Regions from separate parts of the Rhizobium sp. AG855 genome, predicted to be linked through region 4. Evidence: riboswitches for the same ligand, from Rfam matches in the RefSeq annotation. Region 4 holds a riboswitch; each other region holds the start of a gene.
The links. Region 4 has a riboswitch for cobalamin ahead of nrdH (glutaredoxin-like protein NrdH). Riboswitches for the same ligand answer to the same signal wherever they lie in the genome.
Positions count from the first base shown of each region.

Region 1: it holds a riboswitch for cobalamin, as region 4 does, so the genes downstream of both, bluB (5,6-dimethylbenzimidazole synthase) here and nrdH (glutaredoxin-like protein NrdH) in region 4, are expected to answer to the same signal.
Region 2: it holds a riboswitch for cobalamin, as region 4 does, so the genes downstream of both, cobU (bifunctional adenosylcobinamide kinase/adenosylcobinamide-phosphate guanylyltransferase) here and nrdH (glutaredoxin-like protein NrdH) in region 4, are expected to answer to the same signal.
Region 3: it holds a riboswitch for cobalamin, as region 4 does, so the genes downstream of both, DFO46_RS13345 (aromatic ring-hydroxylating dioxygenase subunit alpha) here and nrdH (glutaredoxin-like protein NrdH) in region 4, are expected to answer to the same signal.

Region 1 is NZ_RAQG01000003.1:1,257,002-1,262,573, forward strand. Features, by position in the region: gene DFO46_RS06115 (LTA synthase family protein) at 1-1,100, opposite strand, end outside; gene DFO46_RS06120 (NAD+ synthase) at 1,302-2,981, shown strand; gene DFO46_RS06125 (hypothetical protein) at 2,981-3,322, shown strand; gene DFO46_RS06130 (TolB family protein) at 3,342-4,178, shown strand; cobalamin riboswitch at 4,218-4,411, shown strand; gene bluB (5,6-dimethylbenzimidazole synthase) at 4,455-5,156, shown strand; gene DFO46_RS06140 (DUF2865 domain-containing protein) at 5,163-5,572, opposite strand, start outside.
Region 2 is NZ_RAQG01000003.1:1,754,067-1,759,638, reverse strand. Features, by position in the region: gene DFO46_RS08570 (ATP12 family protein) at 1-806, shown strand, start outside; gene DFO46_RS08565 (hypothetical protein) at 866-1,681, shown strand; cobalamin riboswitch at 1,757-2,125, shown strand; gene cobU (bifunctional adenosylcobinamide kinase/adenosylcobinamide-phosphate guanylyltransferase) at 2,312-2,842, shown strand; gene cobW (cobalamin biosynthesis protein CobW) at 2,846-3,922, shown strand; gene cobN (cobaltochelatase subunit CobN) at 3,926-5,572, shown strand, end outside.
Region 3 is NZ_RAQG01000003.1:2,678,795-2,684,366, reverse strand. Features, by position in the region: gene DFO46_RS13360 (L-threonylcarbamoyladenylate synthase) at 1-908, opposite strand, end outside; gene DFO46_RS13355 (GGDEF domain-containing protein) at 1,136-2,206, shown strand; gene DFO46_RS13350 (DUF6656 family protein) at 2,213-2,815, opposite strand; cobalamin riboswitch at 3,119-3,322, shown strand; gene DFO46_RS13345 (aromatic ring-hydroxylating dioxygenase subunit alpha) at 3,423-4,667, shown strand; gene DFO46_RS13340 (hybrid-cluster NAD(P)-dependent oxidoreductase) at 4,670-5,572, shown strand, end outside.
Region 4 is NZ_RAQG01000005.1:228,562-234,133, reverse strand. Features, by position in the region: gene nrdF (class 1b ribonucleoside-diphosphate reductase subunit beta) at 141-1,130, opposite strand; gene nrdE (class 1b ribonucleoside-diphosphate reductase subunit alpha) at 1,148-3,301, opposite strand; gene nrdI (class Ib ribonucleoside-diphosphate reductase assembly flavoprotein NrdI) at 3,289-3,687, opposite strand; gene nrdH (glutaredoxin-like protein NrdH) at 3,700-3,921, opposite strand; cobalamin riboswitch at 4,162-4,377, opposite strand; gene DFO46_RS20300 (glycoside hydrolase family 5 protein) at 4,707-5,572, opposite strand, start outside.

The sequences.
Region 1 (5,572 bases), on a different contig from region 4:
TGGAAAGCCTTCGTCACGTAACCCTTCGATTCAAAGAAGGTGGCGAGCGAAGGCAGTGGTCGGCGGATGTATTGCTGATACGGGATGCTGCCATAGGGCAGGAAGGCGTTGGAGAAGCCGGTCAGTGCCTCGAACTCGACATTGGCCGTCATGCCGCCGAATTCCGGGGAGAACATGTTGCCCGACGTGGCTGCACGGATGGTCGGCATCGGGTCTTCGGAATAGCGGACGCTGGTGAGGCGGGTCGGATCCCACAGGCTCTCGCTCATCACCACGATCACGTCGGCCTGGCGGCCGGAGTAGAAGGAGGCGGGAACGCGGTCTGAAGGAATGTCTGTGATGGCCGGCTGGCTGTAGCCATCTGGCGCGCTGATGCGGGCCATCGGCACATTGAAGGCAAACGCCATCAGAAAGCCGTTGTGGCGATAATTTTCCTTCTGGTCCCACATCATCGGAACGATGTTCAACCGGTCGCGCACAGCCGAGAACGCCATAGGGTCCATCAGGGAGATGAAGCCGGCGAGCAAGGGGAAGGAAAGCGCGAGGCGCATGCCGCGGCCGACGAGGTTGAGGCGTGGGAAAACTTTGCGGCTCTTCCAGATCAGCGCGAACAGGGCGACAATGAAGGCAAGGCTTGCGACCGCCAGGCCAACCGCCTTCATGGGTTCTGCTGCCACCATAGCTGGCAGGAGTTCCATGATCTGCCGACCGAAGAGCAGGTCGCTCGGAAACAGCGGATCCGACAGGAAAAGCTGCTTTTGTCCCGAGAAGAAGGCCGGCAGCAGCAGAAGTGGGCCGACGAAGAGCACAGATTGGTAGGCCTTACCGATGATCGCATCGGTGAAGGCGAGAATCAGGAAGATGACGCCTACTGCAATCAGCCCGGGGCGGCTTGTCGAAGTCATGTATTCCACGACGTCGATCATGCTGCCGCGTGCCAGAATCTCGCTCAGCAAAACGATCGCCGCGGCAATCAACGCCGTGTTGATCCACTGGACGATAAGTTGGGCGATCCAGGAGCTTCCGAGCTCTCGCTCGCGTGTCGCGCCAAACGCGCTAAAGATGTTCGCGACAAGCGATTTCGGGCTGGACTGGACCACTTCGAACTCCAGGTCTTGGGCAGATGTCGTGAAAGGTTCGCATAGGTGTCACATAAGTGTCATGAATGCTACATGAACCGTGATCAAGAAAGCTTTGTTCCCAGAATTTCCCGTGGTCTCGTGAGCGCGAGCGGTGGCTGTGGTGCCCCGACAGAGCAAAGCGACATTGCGATTGGGCGGACGAGCGGCTAAATCGGTGTCATGAGCGATACAAAGAAGATTTCCGACGTCCTGCGAATTGCGGTGGCACAGTTCAATCCCACGGTTGGCGACGTCACCGGCAATCTCGCGAAGGCGCGCGCCGCGCGCGCCGAGGCCGCTGCGCAGGGGGCTGATCTTCTGCTCCTGACGGAGCTGTTCATTTCCGGCTATCCGCCTGAGGACCTGGTGTTGAAGCCGGCTTTTCTGAAGGCCTGCATGCAGGCCGTGGAAGCGCTTGCCGCCGACACCGCCGATGGCGGGCCAGGAGTGGTCGTCGGTTTCCCGCGTCAGGGCGACAAAGGGCGCCACAATTCCGTCGCCATCCTCGATGGCGGCAAGATCCTTGCCTTCCGCGACAAGATTGACCTGCCGAACTACGGCGAGTTCGATGAGAAGCGCGTGTTCGTTGAAGGCGAGATGCCCGGGCCGGTGAATTTTCGTGGCGTGCGCATCGGCGTGCCGATCTGCGAGGAGATCTGGAACGATCTGGGCATCTGCGAGACGCTGGCGGAGACCGGGGCCGAAATCCTGCTTGTGCCCAATGGTTCGCCCTATTATCGCGGCAAGGTCGATGTGCGCCACCAGGTGGCGCTGCGTCAGGTGATCGAGACGGGCCTGCCGCTCGTGTTCGCCAACCAGCTGGGCGGACAGGACGAACTGGTGTTCGACGGTGCAAGCTTCGCCTTCAACGGCGACAAGTCGCTTGCCTTCCAGATGAGCCAGTTCGAGGAGACGCTTGCGGTGACCACCTGGAAGCGCACGCCGGATGGCTGGCGCTGTGACGGCGGTCCGATGTCGCGCATTCCGGAGCATGAGGAGGCGGACTACCGCGCCTGCGTGCTGGGTTTCCGTGACTACGTCAACAAGAACGGCTTCAAGAGCGTGGTGCTGGGGCTGTCTGGCGGCATCGACTCGGCTCTTTGTGCGGCGATCGCCGTCGATGCGCTCGGCGAAGAGCGGGTGCGCACGCTGATGCTGCCCTATCGCTATACTTCCGAGGAGAGCTTTGCCGATGCGGAAGCCTGCGCCAAGGCGCTCGGCTGCCACTATGACATCGTGCCGATCTCCGATCCGGTCGACGGTTTCCTCTCGGCGCTGTCCGAAATGTTCGAGGGCACCGAAAGTGGGATCACCGAAGAGAACCTGCAGAGCCGCACGCGTGGGACCATCCTGATGGCCGTGTCGAACAAGTTCGGCTCGATGGTCGTCACCACCGGTAACAAGTCGGAAATGTCGGTCGGCTATGCGACGCTTTACGGGGACATGAATGGCGGCTTCAACCCCATCAAGGACCTCTACAAGATGCAGGTCTACGGGCTGTCGGCCTGGCGCAACGGACATGTTCCGCCGGGTGCGCTCGGTCCGTCGGGCGAGGTCATTCCGGCCAATATCCTGTCAAAGGCACCTTCGGCCGAACTGCGCCCCAACCAGACGGATCAGGATTCGCTGCCGCCCTATCCGGTGCTCGACGACATCCTCGAATGCCTGGTGGAGAAGGAAATGGGCGTCGACGAGATCGTGGCGCGCGGCCATGACATTGCGACCGTGCACCGGGTCGAGCATCTGCTCTATCTTGCAGAATACAAACGTCGGCAGTCGGCGCCGGGGGTGAAGATCACCAAGAAGAATTTCGGGCGCGATCGTCGCTATCCGATCACGAACCGGTTCCGGGATCGCTGATGAGCGTGGGAATGCGGGACAGCGAGCCTCGGACACCAATGCCTGAATTTACAGCGGAAGAACGAGGCTACATTTTTGCTGTTGCGGCGGAGGGTCACCAGGACAGTGGTTTCTACCGGACGGTCTCGGGCGCCGCCTACTTTTTCCCTTCCGTGGTGATAGGCTGCTATGGTCTGTGGGATGGGAGTTTCAAGATACTTGGCATTGGTTTCCTGACGTTGATCGTCAGCATGGCCTGGGGCTTCTACACCGAATGGCGCACCAGTCACTACGAACGAACGGGGCGGGCGATCGTCGCCAAGCTGCGGCAGGCGATCGAAGATCGCCCGGTCGTCGATTGATACTTTCAGGGAGACCATGATGCGCAGCTCGGTCGAGATTTTCGATATGGCCACCCGCGAATGCGAGGTCGTCTGGCAGACGGACGACCTCGTGGAGGCGCCGAACTGGTCGCGGGACGGCGAGTTTCTCGTCGTCAACGGCGACGGTCTTCTCTACGCGCTGTCGCTGGACGAGGACGACCCGGAGCCCGAGCCGGTCGATACGGGCTTTGCCGTCCGCCTCAACAACGATCACGGCATTTCCCCGGATGGCGCGTCGATCGCCTTTTCGGACCATACGCTCTACGGAAAATCCTGCATCTACCTGCTGGGCGATGGCGACGACGAGCCGCGCCAGGTTACCGACAAGATGCCGTCCTATTGGCATGGTTGGTCGCCGGACGGGAAGGAACTTGCCTATTGTGGTGACCGAGGTGGAGTCTTCGACATCTACACGATCTCGATCAAGGGCGGACCCGAGCGGCGGCTGACACATGGCGAGGGGCACAATGACGGGCCGGACTATTCGGCTGACGGTCAGTGGATCTATTTCAACTCCAGCCGCACCGGCACCATGCAGATCTGGCGGATGCGCACCGATGGGTCCGATCTGCAACAGTTGACCTCGGACGGCTATGGCGACTGGTTTCCGCATCCGTCGCCTGACGGAAGCAAGGTGTTGTTCCTCTCCTATGATGCCGACGTGACGGGTCATCCGCGCGACAAGCAGGTCCGGCTGCGGCTGATGGATGCCGATGGCAGCAATGTGGAGACTCTCATCGAATTTTTCGGCGGGCAGGGCAGCATCAATGTCCCCAACTGGTCTCCCGATGGAGCAGCCTTCGCCTTTGTCCGCTACTTCCCGACCACGGACTGATGGTGTCGCATTTGGCTCTGGGCGGCCCGCCTGACCTGAGGTAGAACTCCGGCGTCAGGTGCCTGCCGACAGGCGGGAGAATCGGGAAGCCGGTGCAATTCCGGGACGTGCCCAGCGCTGTGAGGCGGATGTCTGTGCCAAGGGGAAACCCAGCCACTGGTCGATGTACCGGGAAGGCGGCACAAGACGGTCGAAGCCGAGTCAGAAGACCGGCCTGATACGATAGACCTTGCCCGCGTGGACGGCGGGCGGTTGCGCTGTGTTGGAGACAACAGCATGCACGACTTGTCGAACGAGGCCCTCGTCCGGGCCAATGCCTTTTCCGATGCGGAGAAGGATGCCGTTTACCGCGCCATAGAAACCCGTCGCGATGTGCGCGACCAATTCCTGCCTGATCCCTTGCCCGACGACCTCGTCCGGCGCCTGCTGTCGGCTGCACACGCTGCGCCTTCGGTCGGTTTCATGCAGCCCTGGAACTTTCTTCTGATCCGCAGCCGCGCTCAGCGCGAGGCGATCTGGGGTGCCTTCGACAAGGCCAATCACGAAGCCGCCGCGCTGTTTTCCGGTGAGCGCCAGCAGGCATATCGATCCTTGAAACTTGAGGGTATCCGTAAGGCACCGCTCAATATCTGCGTCACCTGCGATCCTGATCGGGCTGGCCCCGTTGTGCTCGGTCGCACGCACAATCCGCGCATGGATGCCTATTCCACCGTCTGTGCCATCCAGAACCTTTGGCTTGCCGCGCGTGCCGAAGGTGTGGGCGTCGGTTGGGTCAGCATCTTTCATGAGACGGAGGTCAAGGCGATCCTGGGCATTCCCGAGCGTGTCGAGATCATCGGATATCTCTGCCTTGGCTTTGTGAACGAACTCTACGCTTCACCGGAACTGGAGGTGAAAGGCTGGCGCAGACGTCTCGCTCTGGATGATCTGGTCTTCGAGGAGCGATGGCCTGACGGCGAGGGGCGTCATGGCGGCTGATCTTCGCTATTCCTGAAGCGGCTGTGGTCCCGGTGCTGCCGGTTTGCGCAGGTCGATCTCATCGGACTGCGTCGGCAGGAAGACCGGGCCAACGCGGCGCACGTTCAATGCGGACGCATCCAGTTCGCGCTCGGGGGCTGGCGCCAGTGCGGAGGTCTGTTTCGTGGCTGCCTGTTGCGGCTTGATGGTGACGATCGAGGATTGATAGTCGGAAACTGCAGGCCGCGGGGTCATCCGCTGGTGGTAGCGCGCGAGATCGCACCGGCATTGGGGATCTTCGGCCGGTCGGCGTGTGCGGTAGACGAAGGCATTCGGCATGTCACGGTAGGACTGACCGGTCACGGCCGAAACCATATCGGAGGTTTCGCCTGAGGTCGCCGAATGGAAGAAAAGTTCGGTCTCCACGCCAGGGCACA
Region 2 (5,572 bases), on a different contig from region 4:
TGCGCGACGAGCTCGACAAGGACATTTTCGGCACCTTCGTTCCGGAGCACAGCCACGAGGATCCGGTACGCCGTGCCCAGATCCAGATGAAGCGGCCGCTGCCGAAACGGTTCTACAAGGATGCTTCCATTGCAGAAGGGCCGGAGGGCTTCTCTGTCCTGCTCGACGGCAAGTCCGTGAAGACCCCGGCGAAGAAGGCGCTGACCCTGCCGACGCGTGAGGCCGCAGAACTGGTCGTGGCAGAATGGGCCGCTCAAGGTGAGCATATCGACCCGGCCAAGATGCCGATCACCAAGCTCGCGAATACCGCCATCGATGCGGTTGCCATCAGTCTTGATGACGTCTTCGACGAGATCGTGCGTTTTGCCGGAAGCGACCTTCTTTGTTACCGCGCCGATGCGCCGAAGGAGCTGGTCGAGCGCCAGGCGAAGAGCTGGGATCCGGTGCTGGCGTGGATTGCCGCCGCCCACCAGGCCCGCTTCATTCTCGTCGAGGGAGTGATGCACCAGGCCCAGCCAGCCGCAGCGATTGCCGCCTATGCGACCGCGCTCAATGCCTATCGTGAGCCGTTCCGGATTTCCTGTCTGAATGTCGTGACGACCCTGACCGGCTCTGCCGTTCTGGCACTCGCCTTCGCCGAAGGCGCATTCGATCTCGACACAGTCTGGGCGCTCGCCCATGTCGATGAAGACTGGACCAGTGAACACTGGGGCAGCGACGAGGAGGCCGAAGCCCGCCGCGAGGCGCGTTACGCGGAATACGCGGCCGCCGCCGCATTGTTTGCCGCCCTCGACCCGGCAACTTAACTTTGCGCTAACCATAATGGACCGATGCTCTGGCGGGAAGAATCACCGCCGGAGTCGTTATGACAGTTCGTCGTCTGCGCACCGCAATCGCGTTTGGGCTCGTGCTGTGCCTTGTCTCCTGTGCGAGCATCCAGGCCCGCATGTTTCCCCGGCCGCTGGTCTACTATGTTCGAAACGTCACCGTGATGGCTGACGCGCGCATGCCGCTCGATCTCATAGCCGGCGTTGACGCACGCGTGTCGGCGGCCATTGCTGCCACCAATCCGCCGCCGGGCGCCGAGCGTGTCGTGTTGATGGTCAAGATCGATCGTCTGGACAACGGCGAAGGCGCGCGCCGGCGCCTGGAGCGGGCGCATGTAAGCGTGATCGCGACCTCCGTCGAGACGGGGGACCCGGTCGCAGAAGGTCGATATGTCGTCAACGCTCCGACCAACGACCCGCGCTTTGCGCGCGCGTCGCTTGCCGAGGAAATTGCCGCGCGCATCCGCTTCGACTTTTCGCTTGCCCATCCCATGAAGCGCAGAGTCCCGGTTCGCCCCGAGATTTCGACGCGCCTGAAGACCGATCCGGAGGTTCAGGGGACGTTGCCATCACCGCCGGTGCGGGCAGCCGCAAGGCCGGCTGCTCCGGCCGCCGTGATTCCTGCCAAACCCTTGCCAGCACAGGCTCCCAAGCCGGCGTCTGAAGTGATGGCGGCTCCGCCTGTCGTCCCGACGGCAGCGCCCCAGCCGACCGCATTCCCCGCCCAGCCGGCCCGTGCTGCGGCGGAAGTGAAATCCGGCACCACGGTCGAGCAGGGTGCACGCGGCGCGGTGCGTCTCGGCACCGGCTGCGACCCGACGATTGCCAGCGATTGCCTTACGCCCAAGCCGTGATTTCCGGGCTTGGAGCTTGACGTTTTTAACGCGGGCCGATGCCGCTGCCGCGATTGACTTGGGCGGGGCCCGCGCCTAATCCTAGTCGCGGATGGTTTCCGGACGGCAGAGATGTCGCCCGGAGAGCAAAAGGGAATGCGAAGGCCTGGACCCATCCAGGGCAAGCCGAACGCAGCCGACCCCGCGACTGTATTGCAGTGAGGGTCTTCCATCCTGCCTTTTGAGATCGATGGCAACGGACCGCGCGGTGCGGTCGGCCGTCGCTTCGCGGAGGTGGGAAAAGCCACTGGAGTGGCGACACGAATAGCCGGGGCTGGACGCCTCTTTCTCTACGAATCGTCCGCCTCTTCGTGTCGCAAAAACTCCGGGAAGGCGAGGAAGACCCGCTGGCATCCGTGCCACGACCTGCGAGCCAGGAGACCTGCCATCCGTGACGGGCATAACGCCCACCTGGGGAGCAATCCCCGTTGCCAACACGGAGGTTGTCTTGGCGACGTTTGAGACATGCGGACCCTCTGGGTCCCGCAGGGGGCTCACGCCGTTTTGGCGCAGCTTCTCTGCAAAGGCGGATCCTGCGGCTCCCGAGGGGTGGCATCAGTGCGCGTCGCTGCATGGAGGCCTCGGCGCTCCATGACAACATCCCATTCCCGATCCATACTTGTTCTCGGCGGCGCCCGATCCGGCAAATCTCGTTTTGCCGAAACCATGGCGCGCGACACTGGCTTCGACCGTGTCTACCTCGCAACCGGCCGCGCCTGGGACGACGAGATGCGCGCCCGCATCGAAACACACAAGGCCGACCGTGCCGATGGTGGCTGGACGACCCATGAGGCGCCGCTCGACCTGATCGGCGCTCTGAGGGCGCTCGACCGACCCGGCCGGGTCATCCTCGTCGACTGCCTGACGCTGTGGGTTACCAATCTGATGATGGAAGAGGGCCGTGACGTCGACGCAGAAGGTGCAGCACTCGCCGCCATGCTCGGCGACCTCCAGGCCACCGTCATCTTCGTCACCAACGAAGTCGGCCTTGGCATCGTGCCCGAAAACAGGATGGCCCGCGCCTTCCGCGACCATGCCGGTCGTCTCCACCAATCGATCGCCGCGCAAGTGGCTGAAGTCTATTTCGTCGCGGCCGGACTGCCGCTGAAAATGAAGGGTTGAACCATGTTGCAGCAAAAGATCCCCGCCACCGTGATCACCGGTTTCCTCGGCGCGGGCAAGACCACCATCATCCGCAACATGCTGATGAATGCCGGCGGCAAGAAGATCGCGCTGATCATCAACGAATTCGGCGATCTCGGCGTCGATGGCGACGTGTTGAAGGGCTGCGGCGCCGACAACTGCACCGAGGACGACATCATCGAGCTCACCAATGGCTGTATCTGCTGCACCGTTGCCGACGATTTCGTGCCGACCATGCAGAAGCTGCTCGACCGTGACGTGAAGCCCGACCACATCGTCATCGAGACCTCGGGCTTGGCGCTGCCACAGCCGCTGGTCGCCGCCTTCAATTGGCCGGATATCCGCACCCGCGTGACGGTCGACGGTGTCGTGACCGTTGTCGACAGTGCTGCCGTTGCTGCCGGCCGATTTGCCGACGACCATGACGCGGTCGCCGCCCAGCGGGCGGAGGACGACAGTGTCGACCATGAAAGCCCGATTGAGGAACTCTTCGAGGATCAGCTCACCTGCGCTGACCTGATCGTCCTCAACAAGACCGACCTGCTCGACGCTGCCGGCATTGCCGCCGTGCGCGCCGAGGTGACCGGCCGCACCAGCCGCAAGCCCTCGATGATCGAGGCAAAGAACGGCGAAGTGCCCTCGCTGGTTCTGCTCGGCATCGGCGCCAGCACCGAAGATGACATCGAAAACCGCAAGTCGCATCACGAGCTGGAGCACGAGGCGCTGCATGCCTCCGGCGAAGACCACGACCATCATCATGACCACGACGAGTTCGAAAGCTTCGTTTTGAAGCTCGGCGCGATCAAGGACGCTTCCGAATTCATCGACCGCCTGAAGCCTGTCATCGAAAAGCACGACATCCTGCGCCTCAAGGGCTTCATCGACGTTCCCGGCAAGCCGATGCGCCTCGTCATCCAGGCCGTCGGTACCCGCATTGATACCTATTTCGATCGCCCCTGGGCGAGCGGCGAGAAGCGCGAGACGCGCATTGTCGTCATCGGTCTGCATGAATGGGACTTCGGTTCTATCGTCGAGGACGTCCAGGCGGCGGCCGGCTGATCCATGCATCTGCTTCTCGCCCAGAAGGGATCGATCAGCGACGGCGACGAGGCGATTGATCTCGGCCAGACGCCGGGGGATATTCTCTTCCTCTCGGCGGCCGACACGGAGCTTGCGGCGATTGCGGCGGCCGTGGAGGCGAGGGGCGGAGACGCGCTGCGCTGGCGGCTTGCCAGTCTGATGACACTCAAGCATCCTATGTCGGTCGATACCTACATCGAACGCACGGCGCGCCATGCGCGGCTGATCGTGGTCAGGGCGCTGGGAGGAGCTAGCTACTTCCACTATGCGCTGGAGGCGCTGCATGCCTCAGGCCGCCGCAGCGGTGCTGTGATCATCGTGCTGCCCGGTGACGACAAGCCGGATGAGGGGCTTTCGCCGTTTCAGAACAGCTCAGACGAGGACCGCAGCGCGCTGTGGACCTATCTGACCGAAGGCGGTGCGGGGAATGCCTCGGCTTTTGTCGCCTATGCCGAGGCTATTCTCGATGGCACCGACCGACCGGAACCTGCGCGTCCGCTGCTGAAAGCCGGAATCTGGTGGCCGGGCAGGGGCGTGATCGGGGTTGAGGAATGGGAGAGGCTGGCGTTTTCGGCACCCCCCTCTGGCCTGCCGGCCATCTCCCCCACAAGGGGGGAGAGTGGCTTTGCGGCCGGCGGCGTGCCTCCTTCTCCCCGTTCACGGGGAGAAGGTGCCCGAAGGGCGGATGAGGGGCAAAGTACCGAGCAAGAGCAGCCCCTCACCCTGACCCTCTCCCCGCAGGCGGGGAGAGGGAATGTTGCCCCGCTCTGCTTCTACCGCGCCCTTGTCCAGAGCGGCGAAACGGCACCCGTCGAAGCCATGGTCGAAGCCTTGCAGGCCAAGGGCCTCATCCCGCTGCCGGTCTTCGTGTCGAGCCTCAAGGACCAGGTCTCGGTCGACACGCTGCGCGCCATCTTCACCCGCTTCCCGCCATCCGTGGTGATCAACACAACAGGCTTCGCCGTCTCGACACCTGGCGCGGAAAAGCCGTCGACGGTGCTCGACGAGACCGGAGCAGTGGTCCTGCAGGCGATCTTCTCGTCCTCGCCGCGCGCCACCTGGGAGGCCTCGACCCAAGGCCTGAGTGCCCGCGACCTCGCCATGAGCGTCGCCCTGCCGGAGGTCGATGGCCGGGTGCTGACCCGCGCCGTCTCGTTCAAATCGAAGGCGCGGTTCGACGAGCGGGTCGAGGCCAATCTTGTCAGTCACGAGCCGGATGTCGGTCGCATGCGTTTCGTCGCCGAACTCGCCGCAAATTGGGCGAGGCTTCGCGCGACCGAGCCGGCAAAGCGGCGCGTGGCATTGGTCATGGCGAACTATCCGAACCGCGACGGACGACTTGGCAATGGCGTTGGTCTCGATACGCCTGCCGGAACGATCGAAGTGATGCGCGCCATGCGCGATGCCGGTTACGATGTCAGCGATCTGCCCGTCGACGGCGATGCGCTGATGCTAGCGCTGATGGCGGGACCGACCAATGCGGCAAACGATGGGCGGGAGATCCGTGAACAGCTTTCACTAAGCGATTACAAATCCTTCCTTGAAGGTCTTCCCAAAGAAGTTCAGGAACGCGTGGCCGCGCGCTGGGGTGCGCCGGAAACCGATCCCTTCCATCTCGATGGTGCCTTT
Region 3 (5,572 bases), on a different contig from region 4:
ACCACGATACCCGTGGCGCCGCTCGCGTCTGCGCGCTTGAGAAAGTCGAAGAGGTTGCTGGCGGCTTCGGCAAGGTCGCCGTCGGGGCTGAGGTTGAACACCGCCTTCGCATCCGCTGCGCCGGCAATATCGCCGTTGCCGAAGGCAATCAAAGCCTCGCCCGGTACGACCGCTGCCGTATTCAGCCGCACCGAGGCACTGGGCGCATAATGCGATGCGAGCATGCCCGGCGCCTCGATCGCGGCCGTCCCGGCTGCCTTCGGGCGAATGACCTTCTGCCCGATCACCGCTTCGATCGCCTCGACGGCAACGCCACCCGGCCGCAGCAGGCGGGCTTCACCGTCCTCGACCTTGACGATGGTCGATTCCACGCCGACGGGGCAGGCGCCGCCATCGACGATGACCTCGATCTTCGCGCCGAGATCGGCCTCCACATGCTGAGCCGTGGTCGGGCTGATCCGCCCGGAGGAATTGGCGCTGGGGGCTGCAAGCGGTCGCCCGAAACTGCGGATGAGCGCTGACGTGAAGCCGACGGGCACACGGATCCCGACCGTGTCGAGCCCGGCCGTCGCCAGCGGATGAATGCCTGAATCCTCCTTCAGCGGCAGCACCAGCGTCAGGGGCCCGGGCCAGAAAGCCTCGGCAAGCCGTCGCGAAATCGGATCGAACACCGCATGGCGCTCCGCCATGGCGAGATCCGCCATATGGCAGATCAGCGGGTTGAAGCGCGGCCGTCCCTTGGTCTCGTAGATCGAGGTGATCGCTGCCGGATTGGTCGCGTCTGCGGCAAGGCCGTAAACGGTCTCGGTGGGTATGGCGACCGGGCGGCCCGCGCCAAGCACCGCAATGCTGGCCGCAATCGCCGCCTCCGCTCCGCCGTCGTCACCTGTCGAGATCACCCGCGCCATCGCGCCCGCCCTGCCAGTTTCAAAACCCGTGCATAGCCCGGACGGGGTTGCGTGATCAAACCTCTTTTTGTGATCGGAACCACGGAAAATCACACCCTTTAATTCAAGGGGGTATTTGAATGGTTCAAATTTTAAATAGCGGCGTAACCGAAAGAAAGAAGTCTTCTGCTTATTCTAATCTCAGCGACAAGATTGCCTCCAGATCCGGGACGTATGAGATGCAGCAAATGAAGAACCCAGCGGCCAGCATCGCGCTTCGCGTGGCGACCGCCATGCACCAGATGGGCATTGATGGCCTTCCGCGCAATTACGAGCTCGTCTACGAGGCCTATTCGGGCAGCAATCCGGAGCTGGTTCGCGACTTCATCGCGCTTGGCAAGGTCAAGACCCAGGAAGCGCTTGACGAACTGGGACGCAAATACCTGCCCCACCAGCATGAAGACGGGTTGCTGAGCCGCCAGAACGGTCAGGTTCGCGCCGAAATGAGCAATTTCATCTCGCTTCTCAACGAGGAGAAGATCTCCCTCACCGACTACGGCCGTGTCATTGGCCACGCCTCGCGCACCATCCTGACAGAGGCGGATCTCGAAGGCACCCCGCTTGGCCAGTCGATCAAGATGCTGAAGGCGGCAACCGAGAAGCGCGCGCACCAGAACAGCAATGTCGTGCGCGCCGTCGTCGACAAGACCGCTGCCCTTGCCGATCTGCAGCGCGAGGCGGAAGAGGCCGAAGCCGCAAAATTCGTCGATCCGTTGACCGGGCTCGCAAGCCGCCGCGCCTTCAATAAGGCCGTCGCGAAGATCTATTCCAATCCCGAAATGCCCGTCCTCTGCGGCGTCGCCGTCGGCGAGATCGACGAGTATGCGCGAATCCAGGAACAGATGGGTCCGACCGTCGCCGAACGCCTGCTGATGCAGGTTGGCAAGGTTCTCGAAGCCGTCTCCGGCGGTGGCGACCTCGCCTGCCGCTTCGATGGCGGTCGCTTCGGCCTGCTGCTCTACACCTCGGATCAGGATGAGATCAGCCGCGTCGTGGACCTCGTGCGCGGCAAGTTGAAGGCCAGCGCCCTCGTCGGTTCGAATGGCGGCCGCAGCTTGGGTCAGCTGTCGATGTCCTTCGGCATCTGCTTCTCCGAGCAGGCCCCGAATGCCTTCGACTTTACCAACTTTGCGGAAAAGGCGCTCGCCACCTCCAAGGCGGCCGGCGGCGATACCGTCACCGTCTACGGCGCATCGGATTACGTCTCGAAGGATTGGCTGCTCTACAAGAAGAAGCCGGTTGGCGGCTTCGGGGCGTGATCGCGCTCAAAGCTTCCTGATGATCTTGCGAAGCTCGGCGTCCCGTGCGCCGAGCAACAGCACGTTGCGGAGCGCTTCCTTGGGGTCATGGGTGCGAAACAGCAACCCGTTGTCGCGGATCGAACGGTCGATCGACATGCTCTTCGCCTCCGCTTCCGGCTTCATCGCCACCGCGAAATACATCCGCGAATAGTTCTGCCGGATACGCTCGAAGAAGGCTTCGTTCTCGCCGATCTCGGCGAAGAAGTTCGCGATGTAAAAGGCCCAGCGCACATCGGCATAGTGCGCGAAGTTCGTCCGCGCCGCCGTCACATGACAGTAACCCAGATGCGGGCTGTCGGCCAATGTGCGGTGGAAGATGATCTTGGGAAACTGGATCGAGCGATGGAAGGAATTGATCCTCGTATGGGTCGTGTCGGCGGCTGCTTCCAGCCGTTTGCCGGTCCGCTCGGCCACTTCCTCATAGGTCAGATAGCGTTTCTGCTCCGGCACCCAGTCGTCGCGATGGCGCGAGATCCGTCCGGTTCGCAGGAATTCGGTATGCGCCGCCTTGCCGGGAAGCCCTGTCTTGTCGGTCTTGGATGCCGCGAAATATCTCAGTTTCTGCATGGTAACGCTCTGACGGTGCCCGGCTTCATGTCTTGAGCTTACCGCAGCATGGTTAATCATCATTTGCCGGTATTCTGCAGCACAGAGGTTTCCCGAGGCTTGCCGCAACGCAAATCTTCGGAACTTCCTTGGATCGCTTGTTTGCGCCATTGCCGAGATCGGAAATTCTTCCCCGTTGCTGCAGTTTTCGGAAATATAAAGAGAATTCGCCTTTCTTCTGTGTGTGGTGGCAAACGCGTCGATGTCGCAAACGATTTCTGCCGTGTCGTTTCGCAGTGCAGCGCCGCCTTCGCCCTTGTGATTAGATGATCTGACGCTCGAGGTGCTGCCCAGCTAGGGAGGGCAGGAAATCGGGAAGCCGGTCGAAATCCGGCGCTGCCCCCGCAACGGTGGTGGAGAATGCGTTTCGGCCCAAAGCCACTGGGGTGACCCCTGGGAAGGCGCCAGCGCGGTCCGTCAATGGACCACTCCTCAGCCCGGAAACCAGCCTCGGGAAATATACATCAGGGTCGCGGCGGGCGGCCGGAGATAGTTGTGTTCTGCCCCATCCCGATGGGCGGATCCCTGCTGCGCTCCTCGTCTGCCGATTTAGGAAAACGAGGACGACATGGACCTGCAGACCAAGGCATTGCGCCAGCTGAAGAACCGCCGCGAGGGCTTCAGCCTCGAGCAGCCCTTCTATATCGATCAGGATTACTTCAAGCTCGACATGGAGACGATCTGGTATCGCGACTGGCTGTTCATGGGCCATGATTGCGAGATCCCGCGTGCCGGCAACTACTTCACCGTTCAGGTCGGCGATTATCCCGTCGTCATCGTGCGCGGCAAGGACCAGGTCATCCGCGCCTTCCACAACACCTGCCGCCATCGCGGCCACCGTGTCTGCACCCAGGACAAGGGCGCATCCGCCAAGCTCGTCTGTCCCTATCACCAGTGGACCTATGATCTCGACGGCTCGCTGGTCTTCGCCCGCCAGATGGGCGAGAATTTCGACAAGGCCGATTTCGGCCTGAAGACGGTCCATTGCGAAACCGTCGCCGGTTACATCTTCATCTGCCTCGCCAATGAAGCCCCGGATTTCGCCCCCGTCCGCGCCTCGATCGAACCCTACATGGCGCCGCATCGCCTGTCGGAAGCCAAGGTCGCGCACAAGACCACGATCATCGAAAAGGGCAACTGGAAGCTCGTCTGGGAAAACAACCGCGAATGCTACCACTGCGCCGGCAACCATCCGGAACTCTGCCGCACCTATCCGGAAGCCCCGACGGCAACCGGCGTGCAGGGCGCCAAGGATGACCCCTTCATCGCCGAACACTGGGCGCGCTGCGAGGCCGCCGGCCTGCCCTCCGAATTCAAGATGGACCCGTCAGGCCAGTTCCGCGTCGCCCGCATGCCGCTGATCCAGGATGCCGAAAGCTATACCATGTCGGGCAAGCGCGCGGTGAAGAAGCCGCTCTCCGGCGACGTGCAGATCAGCCATATCGGCACCATGCTGCTCTTCCATTACCCGACCACCTGGAACCATATCCTCGGCGACCACGCGATCTCCTTCCGCGTGCTGCCGATCTCGGCCGAGGAAACGGCTGTGACCACCACCTGGCTGGTTCACAAGGATGCGGTTGAAGGCGTCGATTACGACCTCGACGAACTCACCCATGTCTGGACCATGACCAACGACCAGGACCGCTCGATCGTCGAGGAAAATGCCTTCGGCATTCGCTCGCCAGCTTATGAGCCCGGTCCCTATTCGGTCGATCACGAAGGCGGCGTCATGCAGTTCGTCGAATGGTATTCGAACTTCATGATCGAGCGTCTGCAGGGCGACAAGGCCCGCCTGTCGGCGGTGGCGTAAAGATGAACATCGCGGTCAATCCCTACCGTCACGTCGATGAGATGCATCCCTGGTCCGACCGGGAGCATCTGCTCGAATGTGTTGCCGTCACGCCGGAAGCCCCCGACGTGATGACCTTCACCTTCAAGCCGAACAAGCCGGGTCTCTGGTTCCGTTACCAGCCCGGCCAGTTCGTCACGCTGGAGATCCCGGCCGAGCCTGAGCCGGTGATGCGCACCTATACGCTCTCCTCCAGCCCCTCGCGCCCTTATACGGTTGCGGTCACGGTGAAGGCGCAGGCCGAAAGCATCGGCACGCGCTGGATGTTCGACAACCTGAAGCCTGGCATGGCGCTGAAGGCGTTTGGCCCGCTCGGCGATTTTTCCTATGCCCGCCATCCGGGCAAGAAATACCTCTTCGTCTCGGCCGGCTCGGGCATCACGCCGATGATGTCGATGACCCGTGACCTCAGCGACCGGGCCCCGGACAGCGACATCACGTTCCTGAACTGCGCCCGTTCGCCTGACGACATCATCTTCCGCTGGGAGCTGGAAGCCAAGGCGCGCGACATGCCGAACTTCCAGCTCGGCTTCATCATCGAGCAGCTCGGCCGCGGTCAGCTCTGGTCGGGCCTGAAGGGCCGCATCGACAAGGCCAAGATCGCGCTGCTGGCGCCAGACTTCCTCGAACGCACCGTCTTCTGCTGCGGCCCGGCCCCCTTCATGGCAACCGTGCGCGAGGCGCTTGAGGGCGCTGGCTTCGACATGAAGAACTATCATGAAGAGGCCTTTCAGCCGGTCAAGGCAGAGCCCTTGGTGGTGGTCGCCGACCATGCCGATGGCGAGCAGCCGACCAAGGTCAAGTTCGCCATGTCCGGCAAGGACGGCCTCTGCGCCCCCGGCCACACGGTTCTCCAGGCGGCCCGC
Region 4 (5,572 bases):
GCTGCCGGTTTTCGCACACCGAGTTGGGCTAATCCCACCGTGTCTTCAAACTGCATAGGGATGACATAGCCCAGTGTCGAATGGCGACATTTTGGATTGTAAAAGCGCTCGATGTAATCAAACACGTCCGACCATGCTCTTCAGAAATCCCAGTCCTCGTCCTCGGTCGCCACCGCCTTGCCGATAACATAGGAGGAGCCGGAGCCCGAGAAGAAGTCGTGGTTCTCGTCGGCATTGGGCGAAAGCGCGGAGAGGATCGCCGGATTGACCTTGCAGGCGTCCGGCGGGAAGAGCGCCTCGTAGCCGAGGTTCATCAGCGCCTTGTTGGCGTTGTAATGCAGGAATTTCTTCACATCCTCGGTGAGGCCGACGCCGTCATAGAGGTCTTCCGTGTAGCGCGCCTCGTTGTCGTAGAGTTCGAGGATCAGGTCGAAGGCGAAGTCCTTGATCTCCTGTTTGCGCGCCTCCGGCTCGCGGTCGAGCGCGCGTTGCAACTTGTAGCCTATATAATAGCCATGCACCGCCTCGTCGCGGATGATGAGCCGGATCAGGTCGGCGGTGTTGGTGAGCTTGGCCCGGCTCGACCAGTACATCGGCAGATAGAAGCCGGAATAGAAGAGGAAGCTTTCGAGGAAGACCGAGGCGATCTTCTTCTTGAGCGGATCGCCGCCGTCATACTGTTCCATGATCAGCGCGGATTTGCGCTGCAGGAACTCGTTTTCCTCCGACCAGCGATAGGCGTCGTCCACGTCCGGCGTCAGGCAGAGCGTGGAGAAGATCGAGGAATAGGAGCGCGCATGCACCGCCTCCATGAAGGAAATGTTGGAGAGCACGGCCTCTTCATGCGCGGTCTGCACATCGGCCATGAGCCTGATGGCGCCGACCCCGTTCTGGATCGTGTCGAGCAGCGTCAGTCCGGTGAAGACGCGGATGGTGAGCGTCTGTTCCTCGGGCCGCAAGGTCGCCCAGGAGGGAATGTCGTTCGACAGCGGCACCTTTTCCGGCAGCCAGAAATTCGAGGTCAGGCGGTTCCAGACCTCAAGGTCCTTGTCGTCCTCGATCCGGTTCCAGTTGATGGCGCGGATGCCGCCGAGCGGCCGGGCGGGCCGGGGTTTCGTCTGAATGTTCATGGGATCGGTCCTTGCGGTCACAATGCGCAGGAAACGCAGCCCTGCACTTCCGTGCCGGTCAGCGCCATCTGGCGAAGGCGGATGTAATAGATGGTCTTGATGCCCTTCTTCCAGGCATGGATCTGCGCCCGGTTGATGTCGCGGGTCGTGGCCGTATCCCGGAAGAACAGCGTCAGCGACAGGCCCTGATCGACATGCTGGGTGGCCGCCGCATAGGTGTCGATGATCTTTTCCGGCCCGATCTCATAGGCATCCTGATAGTAGTCGAGATTGTCGTTGGTCAGATAGGCCGCCGGGTAATAGACGCGGCCGATCTTGCCTTCCTTGCGGATCTCGATCTTGGAAACGATCGGATGGATCGAGGAGGTCGAGTGGTTGATATAGGAGATCGACCCCGTCGGCGGCACGGCCTGGAGGTTCTGGTTATAGAGCCCGCCGGCCATGACGGCGGCCTTCAGCTCCAGCCAGTCCGCTTGCGTCGGAATATGAATGCCCGCCTTGTCGAACAGGTCCGCGACCTTTTCGGTCGCCGGCGCCCAGGCGCGTTCGGTATATTTGTCGAAATACGCTCCGGTCGCATATTTCGAGTGTTCGAAGCCCTTGAAGCTCCCGCCCTTCTCCACCGCCAGCCGGTTCGACGCCTTCAGCGCGTGATAGGTCACGGTGTAGAAATAGATATTGGTGAAATCGATGCCTTCTTCCGAACCGTAGAAGATACGCTCACGGGCGAGATAGCCATGCAGGTTCATCTGGCCGAGACCGATGGCGTGGCTGTCGTCATTGCCCCTGGCGACGGAGGGCACGGAGGCGATGTTGCTCATTTCGGAGACGGCGGTCAGCGCCCGGATCGAAATCTCGATGGTCTTGCCGAAATCGGCTGAATCCATCGCGGCGGCGATGTTCAGGGAGCCGAGATTGCAGGAAATATCCTTGCCCATCTCAGCATAGGACAGATCCTCGTTGAACTGGCTCGGCTCGCTCACCTGCAGGATTTCGGAGCAGAGATTGCTCATCGAGATGCGGCCGGCAATCGGGTTTGCGCGGTTCACCGTGTCCTCGAACATGATGTAGGGATAGCCGCTCTCGAACTGGATTTCGGCAATCACCTGGAAGAAATCGCGCGCCTTGATCTTCTTCTTGGCAATGCGGGCATCAGCGACCATCTCGCGATATTTCTCCGTCACCGAAATCTCGCTGAAGGCCACGCCATAGACGCGCTCCACGTCATGCGGCGAGAAGAGATACATGTCCTCGTTGTTCTTCGCGAGTTCGAAGGTGATGTCGGGAATGACGACGCCGAGCGACAGCGTCTTGATGCGGACCTTCTCATCCGCATTCTCGCGCTTGGTGTCGAGGAAACGCATGATGTCCGGGTGGTGGGCATGGAGATAGACCGCGCCCGCGCCCTGCCGCGCGCCGAGCTGGTTGGCATAGGAAAAGGCGTCTTCCAGAAGCTTCATCACCGGAATGACGCCGGAGGACTGGTTCTCGATCTGCTTGATCGGCGCGCCCATCTCGCGCAGATTGGTCAGCGAAAGCGCGACGCCGCCGCCGCGCTTGGAAAGCTGCAGCGCCGAATTGATCGAGCGGCCGATGCTTTCCATATTGTCCTCGATGCGCAGCAGGAAGCAGGACACGAGTTCGCCGCGCTGTTTCTTGCCGGCATTGAGGAAGGTCGGCGTTGCCGGCTGGAAACGGCCGGAAATGATCTCGTCGACGAGATCGCGGGCGAGCGCCTCGTTGCCGCGCGCCAGCGTCAGCGCCACCATGCAGACGCGATCCTCGTAGCGCTCCAGATAGCGCTTTCCGTCGAAGGTCTTCAGCGTATAGGACGTGTAATACTTGAACGCGCCGAGAAAGGTCGGGAATCGGAACTTCCTTGCATAGGCCGCGTCGAAGAGATCGCGCACGAAATTGAACGCATACTGGTCCAGAACCTCGCGCTCGTAATAGCCTTCCGTCACCAGATAATCGAGCTTTTCCCGCAGGTTATGGAAGAAGACCGTGTTCTGGTTGACGTGCTGGAGGAAATATTGCTTGGCCGCCTGCCGGTCCTTGTCGAACTGGATGTGGCCGTCCTCGTCATAGAGGTTCAGCATGGCGTTGAGCGCGTGGTAATCCAGCTGAGGTGCTGCGGCCTTGGCCGGTCTTTCGAGTTCTAGCGTTTCCAAAATCGTTCCAGTCCTGCTGTGACACGGGCGACGTCCTCATCCGTGCCGAGAAGCTCGAACCGGTAGAGAAGCGGCACGCCGCATTTGTCGGCGATGATCTTGCCGGCGCGCCCGAAAGCCGCGCCAAAATTGGTGTTGCCTGCGGCGATCACGCCGCGGATCAGGCTTCGATTGCCCGGATCGTTGAGAAAGCGGATGACCGGCTTCGGCACCGCGCCCTTGTCCTCGCCGCCGCCATAGGTGGGCGTGACCAGGACATAGGGCTCAGCGACCGGCGGCGGCGCGTCGCCCGGCGCGATCGGCAGGCGCAGGGCCTCGATCCCGAGCTTCTCGACGAAGCGGCGGGTATTTTCCGATGTGCTGGAGAAATAGACGAGGCCGCCCACGGCGCCGGACCTTCAGGCAAGCGCGCTGATCATGTCCGGACGGAAGCCCGCCCAATGCCGCTCGCCGGCCACCACGACAGGCACCTGACGGTAGCCGAGATCCCGCACCAGCGCGAAGGCCTGCGCATCCTCGGAGACATCGATGACGGTGTAGTCGATCCCCTGCCGGTCGAGGGCACGGGTGGTGGCGTTGCACTGGACGCAGGCAGGCTTGGAGTAGACGGTAATGGACATGGGTTCCTCGTGACGAATGGGCGCAGAAAGTCGTTCCGGATCGAGCTCGGTCCGGAGCAGAGATTGAAATTGAACGGGACAGGAAAATTACCGCAGTCGAAACGACTACGGACCGGAGACGATCTTGAATGACATGTTCATGGCCTTCACCCCGAAGCTGACGATATGACGGGGAGCGAGAACGGCGCACGCCCGGCTTCACCAGGACGCAATCAACCGCACCCTGCCGGACACCCCGCCGGCGGACGTTTCGATCAAGGCAGGTCTCCTGGCTCACGGGTCGTCACACCTTCTCCGCCTTCCCGGGGAAACCCCAGTGGCATGAGGGAGCAGGCACTCGCCGTTCACAGTTGCGGGGGCAGCCTCGGCTTCACGAACATCATGTCCGCTACCGAATTCCCGTCTTAGCCCATGATCCGAATCGAATCGAAGGGAACCTCGAACACAACATATGGTATACGAGGTTAAATCCTCGTCAACGGCTATGATGAGCCTGCGTCAAATCCATCGGGGATAACTGGTGATGGCCGCTGATCCTCGTCGATGGCCACCATGACGAAGCGCCCCTGCTCGGTCTGGCAGCGCTCTCCGTCCAGCAGTGTTTCCGTCCAGAGCTCAACCTCGACTGTCATAGAGGTTCGCCCCATACACCCAGACCTCGACTGTCTGCGAGCGGCGACCAGCCCAGATCGGCGTCGCTGGGAATGAGACCAGCCATTACTGGCTTCGCCGTCGCATGGTCATGCCCGGGCAGAGCCTCGACAAATTCCAGCCGACAGAAGACGTCACCCGCCGAAAGATCGGTCCGGAATGTTACACTTGCTGCTTGGCATCGGCCTTGCGAGCGCGGCAGAGAGCCCGGCCAATTGAGGTCGATCCATACCGTCGACCGGCTGGATGTTGAGTGCTTCCTCCTTCGGCCACCAGTCGCCGCCCGCCCAGTAGGCCCAGCCGATCATCACATCCCGGTTGGCGTCAACCGCCTCCGTCATGGCGGCGGCGGCGGCAATGCAGGATCGATCTCCCGTGACACCAAACTCGCCGAGAAAGCCCTTGGCTCGGTTGGCTCGCAACCAGTTGGCAATCTTGCCGATCGAGGCAACAGCCTCTTCAGACCGTAGGCAACTGTCTTTCTTCCCGGAGAAATCCTCATCGAAATACTGATGAAACTCGTAGGCAAAATGGTTGGCCGGATCTCGCACACCCGCCATCACGGAGGCGTTCGAGCCTCCATACCAATCGGCAGACCAACTGTGCGCGCCGGTCCATGCCGTACCCGGAACCATCACCAGATTGCGGGTCGAGACGGTGCGTATGCCGGCGATCGCCTCGTTCGCAATGCCCAGCCAACTCACCGCTGAAATATCGTGGGGCTCGTTCATCAGCGCAAAGATGACGCCAGGATCCTGTCCGAATTCCTGCGCGAGCCGCTGCCAGAAATCGACGAAAGCCCCGGACGGAACATCCGGCGAACCAATCAGCTGACCTTGATAGCGCGCATAATTGTGCGGGTCGAGTATCACCGAGATACCCTTGTTGCGCATATAGAGAACAGTCTCGTGCAGCCGTTTCACCTCATCGGGTGCGAAGTCCCCGAACAGCGACGGCTGAAGACGTTCCCAGAGGAAGGGAAGCCGGACGGTGTTGAAAC